4 regions of the Enterobacter cloacae complex sp. 394F7 genome follow, and region 1 is predicted to be linked to each of the others. Evidence: predicted binding sites of a transcription regulator. Region 1 holds the regulator's gene; each other region holds the start of a gene.
What was found. The regulator PurR, encoded in region 1, represses purine synthesis genes. The targets are predictions, from matches to a motif close to CANGCAAACGTTTGCNTG.

Region 1 (4,737 bases):
GGCGGTTGCATTCAAATTTTTTGCAGGCAGAAAATGTGGTCAGATTATTCTCTTGAAGTGGTGGATGCTGTCGCGCGTAACGGCAGCTTTAGCGGTGCGGCACAGGAGTTGCACCGCGTCCCTTCGGCTATCAGCTACACGGTGCGGCAGCTTGAAGAGTGGCTGGCGGTTCCGCTGTTCGAACGGCGGCATCGCGATGTGGAATTAACGCCTGCTGGCGCGTGGTTTTTGAAAGAAGGGCGTTCTGTTATCAAAAAAATGCAGATCACTCGCGAACAGTGCCAGCAGATCGCCAACGGCTGGCGCGGACATCTTTCCATCGCCGTGGACAATATCGTTAAGCCGGAGCGTACCCGGCAGATGATCGTGGATTTCTATCGCCATTTTTCAGACGTTGAACTTCGTGTCTCGCAGGAGGTATTCAACGGGGTCTGGGACGCGCTGGCGGACGGCAGGGCAGAGATGGCGATTGGCGCAACCCAGGCGATCCCCGTCGGGGGGCGCTATGCGTTTCGCGATATGGGCATGTTGAGCTGGAAATGCGTCGTGGCACACGATCATCCGCTGGCTGCCCTGGAGGGACCGCTGAGTGACGACACGCTGCGCAACTGGCCGTCGCTGGTGCTGGAGGATACCTCGCGCTCGTTGCCAAAACGTATTACCTGGCTTCTTGATAACCAGCGGCGGGTGGTAGCGCCGGACTGGGAATCCTCCGCGACCTGCCTCAGCGCCGGGCTGTGCGTCGCGATGGTTCCCGTCCATTTCGCTAAGCCGAGAATCGATACCGGTGAATGGGTCGAGCTGACGCTGGAGAATCCGTTCCCGGATGCGGCCTGCTGCCTGACGTGGCAACAAAATGATGTGTCGCCCGCCATGGCATGGCTACTGGATTATCTGGGAGACAGCGAAACGCTTAACCGGGAATGGCTACGGGAGCCAGCTTAGCTGGCTCCACACGAGATTAACGACGGTAGTCGCGGAATGGACCATCCGCAACGGAACGGCGCTCGATAAGGCGCGGGTGAACTTCAATGGACTGCGACTCTTCACGTTTGTTGACGATCCTGTCCATCAGCATATTGAAGGCCGTTTCACCGAGGGAGTCCTTCGGCTGGTGGATGGTGGTCAGCGCAGGCGTGAAGAAGCGCGCGTTGCGCACGTTGTCATAGCCGATCACGGAAATATCCTGCGGCACGCGCAGGCCCAGCTCATCGGCTGCACACAGGGCCCCCATCGCCATGATGTCCCCGCCGCAGAACACCGCCGTTGGACGATGCGGCTGAGAAACGATCTGCTGCATGGCGCGGTAGCCAGACTCCGGCTCAAAGTCGCCCTGCACGATCCAGTTTTCCGGCACGGTGATCAGCGCTTCTTCCATCGCCTTCATAAACCCGGCCAGACGGCCAGCACCGGTGTTGCGCTCAAGCGGCCCCGGGATCACGCCTATTTCACGGTGACCGCGTTCAATCAGATAGCGACCCGCCATATAACCGCCTTCGAAGGCGTTATCGATGACGGAGTCGGTAAAGTCGGCGCGCGCTTCGCCCCAGTCCATCACCACCATTGGGATATGACGATACTCTTCCAGCATGGAAAGGACAGATTCCGGGTATTCGGAACACATCACCAGAAGGCCATCCACGCGTTTTTGCGCCATCATCGACAGATAGGCGCGCTGTTTTTCAATATTGTTCCACGCGTTGCCGAGGATAAGGGTATAGCCTTTCTGGAAGCAGTTTTTCTCAACCGCTTCGATGATTTCGGCAAAATAGGCCGCTTCACTGCTGGTCGCCAGCAAACCAATGGATTTGGTGTGATTAACTTTAAGGCTACGCGCAACGGCACTCGGCGAGTAGTGCAGCTCTTTGATTGCCGCCCAGACGGCGTTGCGCGTCTCTTCCGCCACGAAGCGGGTTTTGTTAATTACATGTGATACGGTTGTAGTGGAAACGTTTGCGCGTTTTGCTACGTCTTTAATTGTTGCCATTAAATGTCACTCCAGACCATATCCTAAACTCCTGAAAACCTTGAAGGTAAACGTTTGCCTTCTCTCACCCTTATCACGCAATTTTGAATTGCGGCACGCCAGGAAAACGACACGGGACGTCAGGAGGGGGTCAATGGCCGGTACGCTAATAAATTTAGCGTGGAATTTTGTCCTATCTTGATGAAAAGGGGAAGAGCTAAAGTGGTTATCCGTTTAAATCCTGGAAGATTTTTGACGTAAATTGTGTAAAAATGAGCAAGCTCACTTTTCGTGGGGGGATTAAAAGGAGAAAAATTGATGAGTTCCGATCTGAAGTTTTCGCTGTTCACCACCGTTATTGTGCTGGCGCTGATTGTTGCTGCAGGTCTGACGGCTGCACTGCACTGATTTACGCGGAGGGGGCGTTCGCTCTCTCCCGCTCGTCCTGATTGTTACATCTCCGGCAAAAATCTTTTGCCAATTTGTTAACTTCTCATTTTTTGTGATTGATGTCATGCTTTCGGCTTCTTTGTTCTGTGTCACCACATGACACGGCATCCGGAGTTGACGCATGAAAATCAATTTTCCCCTGCTGGCCCTGGCGATTGGCGCTTTTGGGATTGGCACCACTGAATTTTCCCCTATGGGACTCTTACCGGTTATCGCCCGCGGTGTGGACGTCTCTATCCCTGCAGCCGGGATGTTAATCAGCGCCTATGCCATTGGTGTGATGGTAGGGGCACCGCTGATGACGCTGTTGCTTTCCCACCGAGCGCGCCGCAATGCGCTGATTTTCCTGATGGCTATCTTTACCCTTGGCAACGTGCTCTCCGCCATTTCGCCGGATTACACCACGCTGATGCTGTCACGCATTCTGACAAGCCTTAACCACGGCGCTTTCTTTGGGCTGGGGTCGGTGGTGGCGGCAAGCGTGGTGCCCAAACACAAGCAGGCGAGTGCCGTGGCAACCATGTTTATGGGCCTGACCATCGCCAACATTGGCGGCGTTCCTGCGGCCACCTGGCTGGGTGAGGTCATTGGCTGGCGTATGTCGTTCCTCGCAACCGCCGTACTGGGCGTTGTCGCGATGGTGGCGTTGTTCTTCTCTCTGCCGAAAGGCAGCGCTGGTGAGCGTCCTGAGGTACGTAAAGAGCTGTCGGTACTGATGCGTCCGCAGGTGCTCTCGGCGCTGCTCACCACCGTGCTGGGTGCCGGGGCGATGTTTACCCTTTACACCTATATTTCGCCGGTGCTGCATGACATCACTCACGCGACGCCGATCTTTATCACCGCGATGCTGGTGCTGATTGGCGTGGGCTTCTCGATTGGTAACTATCTGGGCGGGAAATTTGCTGACCGCTCCGTGAGCGGAACGCTGAAGGGTTTTCTGACCCTGCTGATTGTCATCATGATTGCCATTCCCTGGCTGGCGCGTAATGAGTTTGGCGCGGCCATTGCGATGGTCGTCTGGGGTGCGGCCACTTTTGCCGTGGTTCCGCCGCTGCAGATGCGCGTAATGCGCGTCGCGCATGAGGCGCCGGGTCTTTCATCGTCGGTGAATATTGGTGCGTTCAACCTGGGCAATGCGCTCGGTGCCGCAGCGGGCGGTGCTGTGATTTCGGGTGGTCTGGGATACAGCTTTGTGCCGGTGATGGGGGCCATTATTGCCGCGCTTGGCCTGCTGTTAGTGATGATGTCGGGTCGTAAACAGCCTGAAGCGGCCTGTGCTGCCGAATAAAAAAACGCAGAAGGGGAAACCCTTCTGCGTCTCTCTTACGCGGCGAAGTTCTTCGCCACAAAGTCCCAGTTAACCAGTGCCCAGAAGTGCTCCAGGTAGTTAGGACGCGCGTTACGGTAATCAATGTAGTACGCGTGTTCCCAGACATCCACGGTCATCAGCGGTGTCGCGCTGGTGGTCAGTGGTGTACCCGCGTTAGACGTGGAGACGATAGCCAGTTTGCCATCGGCCTCTTTTACCAGCCATGTCCAGCCAGAACCGAAGTTTTTGATTGCGGCATCGGTAAATTTCGCTTTGAACTCCGCAAAGCTGCCAAAGGCGGCGTTAATCGCAGTAGCCAGTTCACCGGTCGGCTCGCCACCAGCATTTGGTGCCAGGCAGTGCCAGTAGAAGGTGTGGTTCCACACCTGAGCAGCGTTGTTGAATACGCCACCGTCTGAACTGCGGACGATCTCTTCCAGCGTTTTGCCTTCAAAATCGGTGCCCTTGATCAGGTTGTTCAGGTTGGTGACATAGGTCTGGTGATGTTTGCCGTAATGATATTCCAGGGTTTCCGCAGAAATGTGCGGTGCCAGGGCGTCTTTTGCATACGGTAGTGCAGGTAATTCGAACGACATTGCTTCTCTCCTTATTGTATTTTGCGTTGCCAATAACCACACAGACAACAAGGACAGGATAGCAAATTGAAAGGGTATGCAAAAGAGGAACTTACCCTGCCGTGGTGACGGCAGGGCAGGGTTTAGCGGATGGTTTTCGGCGTCATGACGCGGCGTGCGCCGACGTAGTGACGCACCCAGTAGTCTTCGCTAAGCGAGGTGATCTGAATGTCCTGACCGCTTCGTGGGGACTGAATAAACTTCCCGTTACCCACATACACGCCGACGTGATCAGCCGTACCGCGACCCTGGGTGCGGAAGAAGACCAGATCGCCATTTTGCAGCTCGCCACGGTTAACGGGGGCGGCGTCGCGCAGGTGGTACATTTCATTGGCGGTGCGCGGAATGCGGAATTTCACCAGATCTTTATAGGCGTA
Region 2 (4,737 bases), on a different contig from region 1:
CTCCGGCCTGGACTACGCCAACTTTCCGAAAATCACCGTCATTGAAAACAAAATGAAGGTGGATGAGATGGTGACGGTGCGCGATATTACGCTGACCAGCACCTGCGAGCACCACTTCGTGACCATCGACGGTAAAGCGACCGTGGCTTACATTCCAAAAGATACGGTGATTGGTCTGTCCAAAATCAACCGTATCGTGCAGTTCTTTGCCCAACGCCCACAGGTGCAGGAGCGTCTGACGCAGCAGATCCTGACCGCGCTGCAAACGCTGCTGGGCACCAATAACGTCGCGGTCTCCATTGACGCGGTTCACTACTGCGTGAAGGCGCGCGGTGTACGTGATGCCACCAGTGCGACCACCACCACGTCGCTGGGCGGTCTGTTTAAATCCAGCCAGAACACCCGCCAGGAGTTCCTGCGCGCCGTGCGTCACCACAACTAATCTGACAGGGCAGGGACCATGGAGCGAAACGTCACGCTCGATTTTGTTCGCGGCGTCGCCATTCTCGGTATCCTGCTGCTTAATATCAGCGCCTTCGGTCTGCCGAAGGCCGCTTATCTCAACCCCGCCTGGTATGGCGAGATCACCCGTCGCGATGCCTGGACGTGGGCAATCCTCGATCTCTTTGCTCAGGTGAAATTCCTCACCCTCTTTGCGCTGCTGTTTGGCGCCGGTCTGCAACTGCTGCTCAAACGCGGCACCCGGTGGATCCAGTCACGTCTGACCCTGCTGGTGCTCCTTGGCTTTATTCACGGCCTGTTCTTCTGGGACGGTGATATTCTTCTCGCCTATGGATTAGTCGGGCTGATTTGCTGGCGACTCATCCGTGATGCGCATAGCGTCAAAAGCCTGTTTAACACCGGCGTGATGCTCTATGTCATGGGGCTTGGGGTGCTGCTGTTGCTGGGCATGATCGCCGGCGACGCAACAAGCCGCTCGTGGATACCGGACGCCGCCAACCTGCAGTATGAGCAGTTCTGGAAGCTAAAAGGCGGCGCGGAAGCGATAAGCAATCGCGCGGATATGCTGGGCGATAACCTGCTGGCACTGGGGGCGCAATACGGCTGGCAGCTGGCGGGGATGATGCTGATGGGTGCATCCCTGATGCGCACCGGCTGGCTGAAAGGGGAATTTAGCCTGCGCCACTATCGTCGCACAGGCGTCTTGCTGGTGCTGCTGGGCGTGGCGATCAATCTCCCGGCGGTGATTGCGCAGTGGCATCTACACTGGGATTACCGCTGGTGCGCTTTCCTGCTGCAGGTTCCGCGCGAGCTCGGTGCCCCGTTCCAGACCATCGGCTACGCCGCGCTCATCTATGGCTTCTGGCCGCAGCTCTCCCGCCTCTGGATTGTCAGTGCCGTTGCCTGCGTTGGCCGCATGGCGTTAAGCAATTACATTTTGCAGACCCTCATCTGTACCACGCTGTTCTATCGATTTGGCCTGTTTATGAAATTCGACCGCCTTACGCTGGTGGCGTTTGTTCTTCCGGTCTGGACGATAAACCTGGCGTTTTCGGTTATCTGGCTGCGGTATTTCCGCCAGGGGCCGCTGGAGTGGGCGTGGCGTCAGTTAACCGCAAAAGCGTCAGGTGTTTCATTGAATAATACATCCAGATAACGATCTGGATCACAATCATTAACAAAATGGATGTAACCGTTTTCATCTGTGTGAGCTTCTTCACGTAGTCCCCTTTCTCTCGCTGCCAAAATAGCCACCTTGCTAAACACAGGGGGTGTCTGTGAGTTGCTGCAATCCTTTTAAGGATGGTGAATATGATCACCATTCGTGACGTCGCCCGTCAGGCGGGCGTTTCTGTGGCCACCGTCTCTCGCGTGCTGAACAACAGCGCGCTGGTCAGCCCTGAAACCCGTGAAACCGTAATGAAAGCCGTGACCCAACTGGGTTACCGCCCCAATGCTAATGCGCAGGCGCTGGCTACGCAGGTCAGTGACACCATTGGCGTGGTAGTGATGGACGTGTCGGATGCGTTTTTTGGCGCGCTGGTGAAAGCGGTGGATGTTGTTGCCCAGCAGCACCAAAAGTATGTGCTGATCGGCAACAGCTATCATGAAGCAGAAAAAGAGCGCTATGCCATCGAAGTGCTGATCCGCCAGCGTTGTAACGCGCTGATTGTGCATTCAAAAGCCCTGAGTGATGAGGAGCTTGCCGGATTTATGGAGCAAATCCCCGGCATGGTGCTCATCAACCGGATTGTGCCCGGTTATGCCCACCGTTGCGTGGGGCTGGATAACGTGAGTGGCGCCATGATGGCCACGCGCATGCTGATTAATAACGGGCACCAGCGAATCGGTTATCTGGCCTCCAGCCACGCGATTGAGGACGACGAACTGCGTCGCGAAGGCTGGCAAAACGCCCTGAAAGAGCACGGCATTGTGCCTGCTGAAAGCTGGGTAGGCACCGGTACCCCGGACATGCAGGGAGGGGAGGCGGCGATGGTTGAGCTGCTGGGCCGTAACCTGCAGCTCTCCGCGGTGTTTGCCTACAACGACAGTATGGCTGCCGGAGCACTGACGGCATTAAAAGATAACGGCATTGCGGTGCCACAGCATTTGTCGTTGATCGGTTTTGACGATATTCCCATTGCCCGTTACACCGACCCGCAGCTGACAACGGTACGCTATCCCATTGTCTCGATGGCCAAACTGGCGACTGAGCTGGCGTTACAGGGCGCGGCAGGGCTGCTTGATACGGGAGCAACACACTGTTTCATGCCGACATTAGTGCGCCGCCATTCGGTCTCTGCCCGGCAAATTGTGGTTCCGATCACTAACTGATAAAGCCAGCTGATGTAACCGTTTTCAATCTGTGAGTAAATTCACAGTATCTTAACAAGGCGCTGACTATGATGTCAGCGTTTTAGGGGCTGAAACGCTATGTAACAGTGATTATTCACTTTCACTATAGCCAACGTGCCGCAAACAACGAATAAAACGCATTTCTGGAGCGTTACCGAACACGGAAGATAGAAATTTTATAAGTGAACTTCGGCTGTCAGTAACGTTTTATTAACACCTGCCCGCCGATCGTTATTCACAAGAACTACCCTGCATAAAAAAAACCGGAGATACCATGAATAAGAAGGTGTTGACTCTGTCTGCTGTAATGGCAAGCATGCTTTTTGGTGCAGCAGCGCACGCTGCGGATACCCGTATTGGTGTGACTATCTATAAATACGACGACAACTTCATGTCTGTTGTGCGTAAAGCGATCGAGAAAGATGCTAAAGCAGCGCCAGATGTTCAGCTGCTGATGAATGACTCCCAGAACGACCAGTCCAAACAGAACGATCAGATTGACGTCCTGCTGGCAAAAGGCGTGAAGGCACTGGCAATCAACCTGGTTGACCCGGCTGCTGCAGGCACAGTTATCGAGAAAGCGCGCGGCCAGAACGTGCCAATCGTCTTCTTCAACAAAGAACCTTCCCGTAAAGCGCTGGACAGCTATGACAAAGCGTATTACGTCGGTACTGACTCCAAAGAGTCCGGTATTATTCAGGGCGATCTGATCGCGAAACACTGGGCGGCCAACCCGAACTGGGATCTGAACAAAGACGGCCAGATCCAGTTTGTGCTGCTGAAAGGCGAGCCAGGCCACCCGGATGCTGAAGCGCGTACCACTTACGTTGTCAAAGAGCTGAACGACAAAGGTCTGAAAACCCAGCAGCTGGCTTTAGATACCGCGATGTGGGATACCGCTCAGGCGAAAGATAAAATGGACGCGTGGCTGTCTGGTCCTAACGCGAACAAAATTGAAGTGGTTATCGCTAACAACGACGCGATGGCAATGGGTGCGGTAGAAGCCCTGAAAGCACACAACAAATCCTCTATCCCTGTGTTCGGCGTGGATGCGCTGCCAGAAGCGCTGGCACTGGTGAAATCAGGTGCGATGGCCGGTACCGTGCTGAACGATGCCAACAACCAGGCGAAAGCCACCTTCGATCTGGCGAAAAACCTGGCCGACGGTAAAGGTGCGGCTGATGGCACCAACTGGAAAATCGACAATAAAATCGTTCGCGTACCTTACGTGGGCGTAGACCAGTCCAACCTGGCTGAGTTTATCGGTAAATAAGATAGTTAGTTATGTCTCCACAGGGCGCAACATGTTGCGCCCTTTTATAACGCGATATGCGAGGCCAACAAGGTATAATTATGGTCAGCACAACTACTCCGTCGTCCGGTGAATTCTTGTTGGAAATGAACGGCATCAACAAGTCGTTTCCCGGTGTTAAGGCACTCGATAATGTTAATTTAAAAGTTCGGCCTCATTCAATTCATGCCTTAATGGGTGAAAACGGTGCCGGTAAATCAACATTATTAAAATGTCTTTTTGGGATCTATCAAAAAGATTCTGGCAGCATTCTTTTTCAGGGGAAAGAGATCGATTTCCATTCAGCGAAAGAAGCACTGGAAAACGGTATCTCTATGGTTCACCAGGAATTGAACCTGGTACTGCAACGCTCGGTAATGGATAATATGTGGTTGGGACGTTATCCAACCAAAGGTGTTTTTGTCGATCAGGACAAAATGTACCGTGACACCAAAGCCATTTTCGATGAGCTGGATATTGATATCGATCCGCGCGCCCGCGTGGGAACATTATCCGTCTCGCAAATGCAGATGATCGAAATTGCTAAAGCGTTCTCCTATGATGCCAAAATTGTCATCATGGATGAACCGACATCGTCATTAACGGAAAAAGAGGTTAACCACCTTTTT
Region 3 (4,737 bases), on a different contig from region 1:
ATTATGTATTGTGTTGTGTGTTGTGTTGCAGGCTTCTCTTGCAGGTCTTATGCCACATTGCCGTCGGGTCAAAACTTCGACGTTAAATATGTTAATAAAACGTTGCGATATTGCCTTAATGGTGAAAGATAGCAGGTCTGCCGAACGAACCGGAAAGAGAAAAAGGGAAAAAACGAATTAAATGTCGAGGATATGATCGCCGTTGCAATTTTGCCCTGAAACAGGGCATCGTCTCTGTTCATGCACGCTGTTTGTGCACAGAATCAGGCGCCCTGCCAGCGGGTGAAAAGGTCTTCGGGCAGGTCGATATCAAACTGATCCAGCACGCGGTTCACTGTCTGATTAATCACGTCATCGAGCGAGGCCGGACGATGATAAAACGCCGGCACCGGCGGCATGATCACCGCGCCCAGTTCAGCGGCCTGGGTCATTAAACGCAGATGCCCCAGATGCAGCGGCGTTTCGCGCACGCAAAGCACCAGAGGACGACGCTCCTTCAGCACCACGTCCGCCGCACGCGTCACCAGCGTGTCGGTATAGCTGTTAACGATGCCGGAGAGGGTCTTTATTGAACAGGGCAATATCACCATGCCCGCGGTTTTAAACGAGCCGGAGGAGATGCTGGCAGCGATATCGCGGGCATCGTGTACCACATCCGCCAGCGCCTGGACATCGCGCAGGGAGAGATCGGTTTCGAGGGAGAGGGTCTGACGCGCCGCCTGGCTCATCACCAGATGGGTTTCGACTTCCGCCACGTCACGCAGCACCTGCAGCAGACGCACGCCGTAGATCGCGCCACTGGCGCCGCTAAGCCCAACAATGAGTCGTTTCATGATTTTCGCCCTTACTGATTTCAGGGCAGACTGTGCAGGATTTTGCGGGGAGTTGCAAGTGAGGGCGAAGGCCCTCACTTGCCTGCACAATTAACCTTCGTTGTGCATCTCTAAGCTTTCGAGATCGTTTTGCAACTGGACGGCTTTCGCATCGTCGTTGCGCAGCGAATCGAGATAGTCCAGATACTGCTGATCAACATCTTTGGTGACGTAAACCCCGTTAAACACGGAACATTCAAACTGCTGAATATCCGGATTCTCGGCGCGCACCGCGTCGATAAGATCGTTCAGATCCTGGAAAATCAGGCCATCGGCACCGATGATCTGGCGAATCTCGTCCACTTCACGGCCGTGGGCAATCAGCTCGTTCGCGGTAGGCATATCAATGCCATACACGTTCGGGAAGCGAATCTCTGGCGCCGCAGAAGCCAGATATACTTTCTTCGCACCGGCTTCACGCGCCATCTCGATAATCTGCTCTGAGGTGGTGCCACGTACAATGGAGTCATCCACCAGCAGCACGTTCTTGTCGCGGAACTCAGCGCGGTTAGCGTTCAGTTTACGACGCACGGACTTACGGCGCAGCTGCTGACCCGGCATGATAAAGGTACGGCCAACGTAGCGGTTCTTCACGAAACCCTGACGGTATGGCTTATCCAGAATGCGAGCAATTTCCAGCGCGATATCACAGGACGTTTCCGGGATAGGAATGACCACGTCGATGTCCAGATCGTCCCACTCGCGGGCAATCTTCTCACCCAGCTTGGTTCCCATGTTCACGCGGGCGCTGTAGACGGAGATCTTATCGATAAACGAGTCCGGACGGGCGAAATACACGTATTCGAACAGGCACGGGTTGCTGACCGGGTTGTCTGCACACTGGCGGGTAAACAGCTGGCCCTTCTCAGTGATATAGACCGCTTCGCCAGGGGCTACATCACGCAGGAATTCGAAGCCCAGGGTGTCCAGCGCCACGCTTTCAGAGGCAACCATATATTCGGTACGGCCATCACCCAGGTCACGCTTACCAAGCACCAGCGGGCGGATACCGTTTGGATCGCGGAAGGCGACCATTCCGTGACCGATAATCATCGCCACGCAGGCGTAGGCACCGCGGATCTGGCGGTTTGTCGCAGCAACGGCGGCAAAGATATTGTCTGCTTCCAGCGGATAGTGGCGGAAGTTATCCAGCTCGCTCGCGAACACGTTGAGCAGGATTTCTGAATCAGAGGTGGTGTTAATGTGGCGACGTTTCTCTTCAAACAGCTTTTTACGCAGCTCATGCGCGTTGGTCAGGTTGCCGTTGTGAGCAAGCGTGATGCCATACGGTGAGTTGACGTAGAAAGGCTGTGCCTCAGAGGCGCTGGAACTGCCAGCAGTAGGATAACGAACGTGACCGATCCCCATATTACCTTGCAGACGCTGCATATGGCGGGCTTCAAACACATCGTTTACCAGGCCATTCGCCTTACGTAAACGGAAGCAGTTGTTTGCATCAATGGTGATGATACCCGCAGCATCCTGCCCACGGTGCTGAAGCACCGTTAACGCGTCATAAATCGACTGGTTTACCGGCATGAAACCGGCGATACCGACAATACCGCACATTCGTCTTTTCCTCGTTAAGCCACATCTCAGAGCGGGTTACGCTCTGGGCAAGAAACTCGACGAGCTTTGCAGATAGTCAAAGAACCACCTGATGATGAAGCTGAACTCTGGAATGAGCTGCGATTTCTGCCAGTCTTCGCTTTTGGAGAACCCGGTAAAGGTATCCAGGAAGAACAGTATCGCGGCCACAATCAGCACGCCTCGTAATGCCCCGAAACAGATCCCGAGCACCCTGTCCGTTCCTGACAGACCGGTTTTCTCGACCAGCTGACCTATCACGTAATTTACGATAGCGCCGACAATCAGCGTCGCGATAAACAGCACCGCGATGGCGATTCCATTTCGGACCAGTTCATCTTCAAAGCCCGTGAACCAGACAGACAGGTAAGTGTAGTAATGACTGGCAACAAAGAAAGCACAACCCCAAGTCACCAGCGATAACGCTTCACGAACAAAGCCACGGATCAGGCTAACCAGACAGGAAAAACCAATCACCGCAATGATGGCGTAATCAATCCAGACCATATGTGTCCCACGATTTAACGCCCTGTCATCCAGTTCGGGGCGAATTCTAACAGAAAAAGAAAACGTTTGCGTAGGGATTTCCTTCCCGCGCGTAAATAAAAAAGGCGCTGAAAAAATGTTCAACGCCCCCTCCGCTTGACGTCTCTGTGGACGTCTGCTTTCCCACCCTCACCCCAGCCCTCTCCCTCAAGGGAGAGGGAGCAAACCATCCCCTCGCCCCTTTGGGGAGAGGGTTAGGGTGAGGGGAACCTTATCAATTGGCGCTGTAGTTCATCACCACACCGCTCAGGCCAGAGATCTGCTTCAGCTCACCGAGCGAGCCTTTGAGCTTATCCTTAGACGCTTCTGGCCCCACAAGGATACGGGTGATTTTACCCTGCACCGGCGTGGAAGGTGAAGTGTAAACGCGATAACCCGCACTGCGCAGCTTACCCACTACCTCATTGACCTTATCGGCATTTTTCAGCGCACCCAACTGCACAACGTAGGCTTTACCCGTCGGTGCAGCCTCTTGCTGGGCCGGTTTTGCCGCAGGCGGCGTCTCTGAAGCCGCGGCCAGCTGTTCTGCTGCTTTATCCCGCTGCGGTTTCGGCTGTGTTTTTTCCACCGGCTTCGGTTTTTCAACCGGTTTCGGCTGCTCTACCGGCACCGGATCGATTTCGATGTTGTTATTCGCCGCCAGACGAGACGGATCGAGGGACGGCGCGGCCGCATCCCCGGCACGCACTTCTTCAGCCGCCCCTTCCGGCGGCTGAGCAGGCAGCGCCTGGGTCGCCGCAGGCAGCATATCCGGTTCGTCGCGATCGCCCGGCTTCGGCACCAGCGGAATGGCTGCAAATTCATCCTGGTAATGCTTTTTCTGCCCGTCGAGCAGACCCGGGAGGATAATCACCCCGAGCGCGACCAGCACAATGGTTCCTGTTAAACGGTTCTGAAACTTACTCGCCACCGGTTCTCCCCGCGTCCATCACTTCCATGACATGTGCCACCGTGTGGAACGAACCACACACCAGCACGGTATCTTCTGGTTTAGCATCCGCCATCGCGGCTTGCCAGGCCTGAGCCACGCTATTGTAGATTGCGCCTTTGCCGAGATGTTCCAGCAACTGCTCAGCCGTCGCACCGCGCGGCCCCTCCAGAGGAGCACAATACCAGCTATCGACCACACTCTCCATGCAGGCCAGCGTACCGCCGATATCTTTATCATGAAGCATACCGATAACCGCCAGCACGCGCCCGGTTTTTGGTAACGATTTGAGACGCGCGGCGAGATACGCCGCAGCATGCGGGTTATGTGCGACATCCAGTATCAGCCGCGGAGCGTCGCTGACAATCTGAAAACGCCCGGGCAGAATCGCGTTCTGAATACCGTCGCGGATGGCCTGTTCGCTCACCGCCAGCCCGCTGGCGCGCAGTGCCGCCAGGGCGGTGGCGGCATTAGGTTGCGGTACCTGCGGCAGGGGCAGATTCTCCAGCGTTCCCTGCGCATCGCGATAGCGCCAGCCGTTGTTTTGAACCTCATACTGCCAGTCCACACCCCGGCGCAGCAGGTGAGCGCCCTTCTCTTTTGCCACGTCGGAAATGGTGTACGGCATATCCGGCTCGCCAACCACCGCAGGCTTATTCGTGCGGAAAATACCGGCCTTCTCACGGCCAATACTTTCGCGATCGGGGCCCAGCCAGTCGGTATGATCCAGGGCAATACTGGTGACCACCGCCACATCGGCATCCACCATATTGGTGGCATCCAGACGCCCGCCGAGGCCCACTT
Region 4 (4,737 bases), on a different contig from region 1:
TACCGCAAACTTCGAATGAATATGATACTGTGAGCAATCGATTACGACGCAGCTTACAGGCAAGAGTTTAAGGACCCACCATGAAAAAGATTGATGCGATTATTAAACCTTTCAAACTGGATGATGTACGTGAAGCACTGGCGGAAGTGGGCATCACCGGTATGACCGTGACCGAAGTGAAAGGTTTTGGTCGTCAGAAGGGCCACACCGAGCTTTACCGTGGTGCAGAGTACATGGTGGACTTTCTGCCGAAAGTGAAAATTGAAATCGTGGTAAGCGACGATATTGTCGATACCTGTGTGGATACCATTATTCGTACGGCGCAAACGGGTAAAATTGGCGACGGTAAAATCTTCGTCTTTGACGTGGCGCGCGTCATCCGTATCCGTACCGGCGAAGAAGACGACGCTGCGATTTAACATTGCCAGCGGTTTTGCAGACCGGGTCAGGCGCAGCCGCCATCCGGCAAAAAAGCCCCTCGTTCGAGGGGCTTTTTGTATTACAGCACTTTATGTGGACCAAAACATTCGTAATGGATGTTGTCTTTATTGACGCCCAGCTCAACCAGCTGTTTCGCGGCATACTGCATAAACGCCACCGGACCGCAGACGTAGAATTGCATCTCCGGCGCGCTGAACGCACCTTCATGCTGGCGTAAATCCATCAACCCTTCGCTGTCAAAGCGGGCCGCTGTACGATCGGCAGCCGTTGGCAGACGATACCAGGTGTGCGCGGTGAAACGCGGCAGGGTAGCACCCAGCGTTTTCACCTCATCAGCAAAGGCGTGCACATCCCCGTTTTCAGCGGCGTGGAACCAGTTAACCTGCGCGCTGTGGCTGGATTTCGCCAGCGTGTCCAGCATCGCCAGCATTGGCGTTTGACCCACACCCGCAGAGATCAGCGTCACCGGGGTATTTGCCTCAACGGCCATAAAGAAATCGCCCGCCGGCGCAGCCAGATGAACCACGTCGCCCACGCTGGCTTCGTTATGCAGCCAGCTGGAAACCTGACCGCCGTCCTCGCGTTTCACCGCAATACGGTAGCCTTTGCCGTTTGGCTTACGGGTGAGGGAGTACTGGCGGATCTCCTGATGCGGGAAACTTTCAGGCTTCAGCCAGACGCCGAGATACTGCCCCGGCTGATAATCGGCAACGGGTTGACCATCCACCGGCTCGAACTCAAAACTGGTAATCAGCGCGCTACGCGGCGTTTTCTCAACAATGCGGAAGGCGCGGGTCCCTTCCCAGCCACCGTTCTTGCTGGCGTTTTCGCTGTAGATCTGCGCTTCACGGTTGATAAAGACGTTTGCCAGCACGCCGTAAGCTTTGCCCCATGCGTCCAGTACCTCCTGGCCCGGGCTGAACATCTCGTCCAGCGTCGCCAGCAGGTGACCGCCCACAATGTTGTACTGCTCGGGTTTGATCTGGAAGCTGGTATGCTTCTGCGCGATTTTCTCCACCGCAGGCAGCAGGGCTGGCAGATTTTCAATGTTGCTGGCGTAGGCCGCGATGGCATTGAAAAGCGCTTCCCGCTGATCGCCGTTACGCTGGTTACTCATGTTGAAAATCTCTTTCAACTCCGGGTTGTGCGCGAACATGCGGTCATAGAAATGCGCGGTGAGCTTAGGGCCGGTCTCCACCAGCAGGGGAATGGTGGCTTTAACGGTAGCGATGGTTTGAGCGTCGAGCATGAGCGCGTCCTTCTGATGTGAACTTAATGATGTATTTTAAATGCATCTTATAAAAATAACCCTGCGATGTAAATGGTTCTTTGCAAGATGAAATATATGCATCACAAACCTGAAAAGAAATCCGTTGAAAATGACGAGGGCTTTATTCCTCAAACCCTTGCGTGGCGTGAAGGAAAACGTTTGCGTAAAATCGTTTGTCAAGACCTGTTATCACAGAACTATTCAGTTATACTGTTGCCCGTCGTCCAACAGGACTGCCTTTTCAGGCCAAATTTTACTTGTTAGCTGAGTCAGGAGATGCGGATGTTAAAGCGTGAAATGAACATTGCCGATTATGATGCCGAACTGTGGCAGGCTATGGAGCAGGAAAAAGTACGTCAGGAAGAGCACATCGAACTGATCGCCTCCGAGAACTACACCAGCCCGCGCGTCATGCAGGCGCAGGGTTCTCAGCTGACCAACAAATATGCTGAAGGTTATCCGGGCAAGCGCTACTACGGCGGTTGCGAGTACGTTGATATCGTTGAGCAACTGGCGATTGACCGTGCGAAAGAACTCTTTGGCGCTGACTACGCTAACGTCCAGCCGCACTCCGGCTCTCAGGCAAACTTCGCGGTCTACACCGCGCTGCTGCAGCCGGGCGATACCGTTCTGGGTATGAACCTGGCGCAGGGCGGTCACCTGACTCACGGCTCCCCGGTAAACTTCTCTGGCAAACTGTACAACATCATCCCTTACGGTATTGATGAGTCAGGCAAAATTGACTACGAAGACATGGCGAAGCAGGCTAAAGAGCATAAGCCGAAGATGATCATCGGTGGTTTCTCTGCTTACTCCGGTATCGTTGACTGGGCAAAAATGCGTGAAATCGCAGACAGCATCGGTGCTTACCTGTTCGTTGATATGGCGCACGTTGCCGGTCTTATCGCCGCAGGCGTTTACCCGAACCCGGTTCCTCATGCTCACGTTGTGACCACCACCACGCACAAAACCCTGGCGGGTCCACGCGGTGGCCTGATCCTGGCGAAAGGCGGCGATGAAGAGCTGTACAAAAAACTGAACTCCGCTGTGTTCCCAAGCGCACAGGGCGGCCCGCTGATGCACGTGATCGCGGCAAAAGCTGTCGCGCTGAAAGAAGCGATGGAGCCAGAGTTCAAAGTCTACCAGCAGCAGGTTGCCAAAAACGCCAAAGCGATGGTGGAAGTGTTCCTGAACCGTGGTTACAAAGTGGTGTCCGGCGGTACTGAAAACCACCTGTTCCTGCTGGATCTGGTTGATAAGAACCTGACCGGTAAAGAAGCTGACGCCGCCCTGGGCCGCGCCAACATCACCGTGAACAAAAACAGCGTACCAAACGATCCGAAGAGTCCGTTCGTGACCTCCGGTATCCGTATCGGTTCTCCGGCTGTTACTCGCCGCGGTTTCAAAGAAGCGGAAGTGAAAGAGCTGGCTGGCTGGATGTGTGACGTTCTGGACAACATCAATGACGAAGCGGTTATTGAGCGCGTAAAAGCGAAAGTTCTGGATATCTGCGCACGCTTCCCGGTATACGCATAACTCTTCTGCTTAGCAGAAATAAAAAGGCCGCGTTTGCGGCCTTTTTTTATGTCTTAACGTCGGTCGAGGGATATTGCTCCCGGTCCCACAATCGCCAGCAGGATAAATGCGCCCGCAATACTGACGTTCTTGTAGAAATTAATCATATTCGGCACAACCGCATCCCCGGTCATGTCCCAGTAATGGTGACCAATAACTGCCGTGCCCAGCGTGTAGAACACAAACAGTACGGCGAGAGGGCGGGTGAAAAAGCCCAGCACGATCAGGATGGTGGCAGGGACTTCCATCACCACGGCGATAATGGCCGCCAGCATGGGCATTGGCGCGCCAAGCGACGTCATATATTGCACGGTGCCGTTAAACCCCGTCAGTTTTGGATAGCCGAAGATAATAAAGAGTACGACAAGCGCGATACGGGCAATCAACAACAACAGGTGGCGTGACTGACCGAAATCGAAATAGCGAAGTGAGTTCATGGCAGAAAACCTCTGCAAGTGGAGTAATTTAAACGTAATACACATTTTCGTTCCCTGCCATAAGCCAGACGACTGCATGGAATGTTAATTTTTCGTTAATTTATAGCAAGCTATCTACTTGCTTAATTTTTATATTCTCGCCAGACTATGGCCTCCATTTCGGGAGGGATTCATGGTCTTGCATTCCACGCGCTGGCTGGCGCTCAGCTATTTCACCTATTTCTTTAGTTACGGTATTTTTCTGCCTTTCTGGAGCGTCTGGCTCAAGGGAATTGGCCTTACTCCGGAAACCATCGGTGTCCTGCTGGGGGCGGGGCTGGTGGCGCGTTTCCTTGGCAGCCTGCTGATTGCACCGCGCGTCAGCGATCCCTCCTTACTCATCAAAGCGGTGCGTATTCTTGCCCTGTTAACGCTGGTCTTTGTGGCCTGCTTCTGGGTTAGCCATCAGTTTGCCTGGCTGATGGTGGTGATGGTCGGCTTTAACCTGTTCTTCTCCCCGCTGGTTCCCCTGACGGACGCCCTGGCAAACACCTGGCAAAAGCAGATCACCATGGACTACGGTCGCGTGCGCCTGTGGGGCTCCATTGCGTTTGTGATTGGCTCTGCGCTGGTGGGGAAACTGGTCAGCCTTTACGATTACCGCGCCATTCTTGCCCTGCTAAGCATCGGTATCGCCTCGATGTTGCTGGGCATGCTGCTGCGACCGTCAGTCATGCCGCAAGGCGAAAGCCGCCATCAGGAAAGCGCAGGCTGGCCCGCCTGGCGAAGCCTGGTGGCGCAAAGCTGGCGTTTTCTGGCCTGCGTCTGCCTGCTTCAGGGGGCGCACGCGGCGTATTACGGCTTCAGCGCCATTTACTGGCAGGGCGCCGGTTACTCTGCCTCTGCCGTGGGCTACCTGTGGTCGCTTGGCGTGGTGGCCGAAGTGATTATCTTTGCGCTCAGCAAGAAACTGTTCCGCCGCTTCGGCGCGCGCGACCTGCTGCTGCTCTCCGCCGTGTGTGGCGTGGCGCGGTG

Region 2: a site for PurR is predicted at 1,648-1,665, ahead of galS (HTH-type transcriptional regulator GalS). Genes of this name have one in related genera too.
Region 3: a site for PurR is predicted at 3,022-3,039, ahead of cvpA (colicin V production protein). Genes of this name have one in related genera too.
Region 4: a site for PurR is predicted at 1,860-1,877, ahead of glyA (serine hydroxymethyltransferase). Genes of this name have one in related genera too.

What each region holds. Positions count from the first base shown of each region.
Region 1 is NZ_JBXWCS010000004.1:162,296-167,032, forward strand. It holds gene punR (DNA-binding transcriptional activator PunR) at 34-945, shown strand; gene purR (HTH-type transcriptional repressor PurR) at 962-1,987, opposite strand; gene cydH (cytochrome bd-I oxidase subunit CydH) at 2,285-2,374, shown strand; gene AC2FAK_RS07760 (MFS transporter) at 2,538-3,704, shown strand; gene sodB (superoxide dismutase [Fe]) at 3,740-4,321, opposite strand; gene AC2FAK_RS07770 (C40 family peptidase) at 4,444-4,737, opposite strand, start outside.
Region 2 is NZ_JBXWCS010000005.1:212,327-217,063, forward strand. It holds gene folE (GTP cyclohydrolase I FolE) at 1-442, shown strand, start outside; gene yeiB (DUF418 domain-containing protein YeiB) at 461-1,618, shown strand; gene galS (HTH-type transcriptional regulator GalS) at 1,774-2,796, shown strand; gene mglB (galactose/glucose ABC transporter substrate-binding protein MglB) at 3,092-4,090, shown strand; gene mglA (galactose/methyl galactoside ABC transporter ATP-binding protein MglA) at 4,171-4,737, shown strand, end outside.
Region 3 is NZ_JBXWCS010000005.1:63,933-68,669, reverse strand. It holds gene AC2FAK_RS09255 (UbiX family flavin prenyltransferase) at 264-833, opposite strand; gene purF (amidophosphoribosyltransferase) at 924-2,441, opposite strand; gene cvpA (colicin V production protein) at 2,478-2,966, opposite strand; gene dedD (cell division protein DedD) at 3,220-3,915, opposite strand; gene folC (bifunctional tetrahydrofolate synthase/dihydrofolate synthase) at 3,905-4,737, opposite strand, start outside.
Region 4 is NZ_JBXWCS010000012.1:28,092-32,828, forward strand. It holds gene glnB (nitrogen regulatory protein P-II) at 81-419, shown strand; gene hmpA (NO-inducible flavohemoprotein) at 500-1,690, opposite strand; gene glyA (serine hydroxymethyltransferase) at 1,994-3,247, shown strand; gene AC2FAK_RS17415 (DoxX family protein) at 3,301-3,723, opposite strand; gene AC2FAK_RS17420 (3-phenylpropionate MFS transporter) at 3,896-4,737, shown strand, end outside.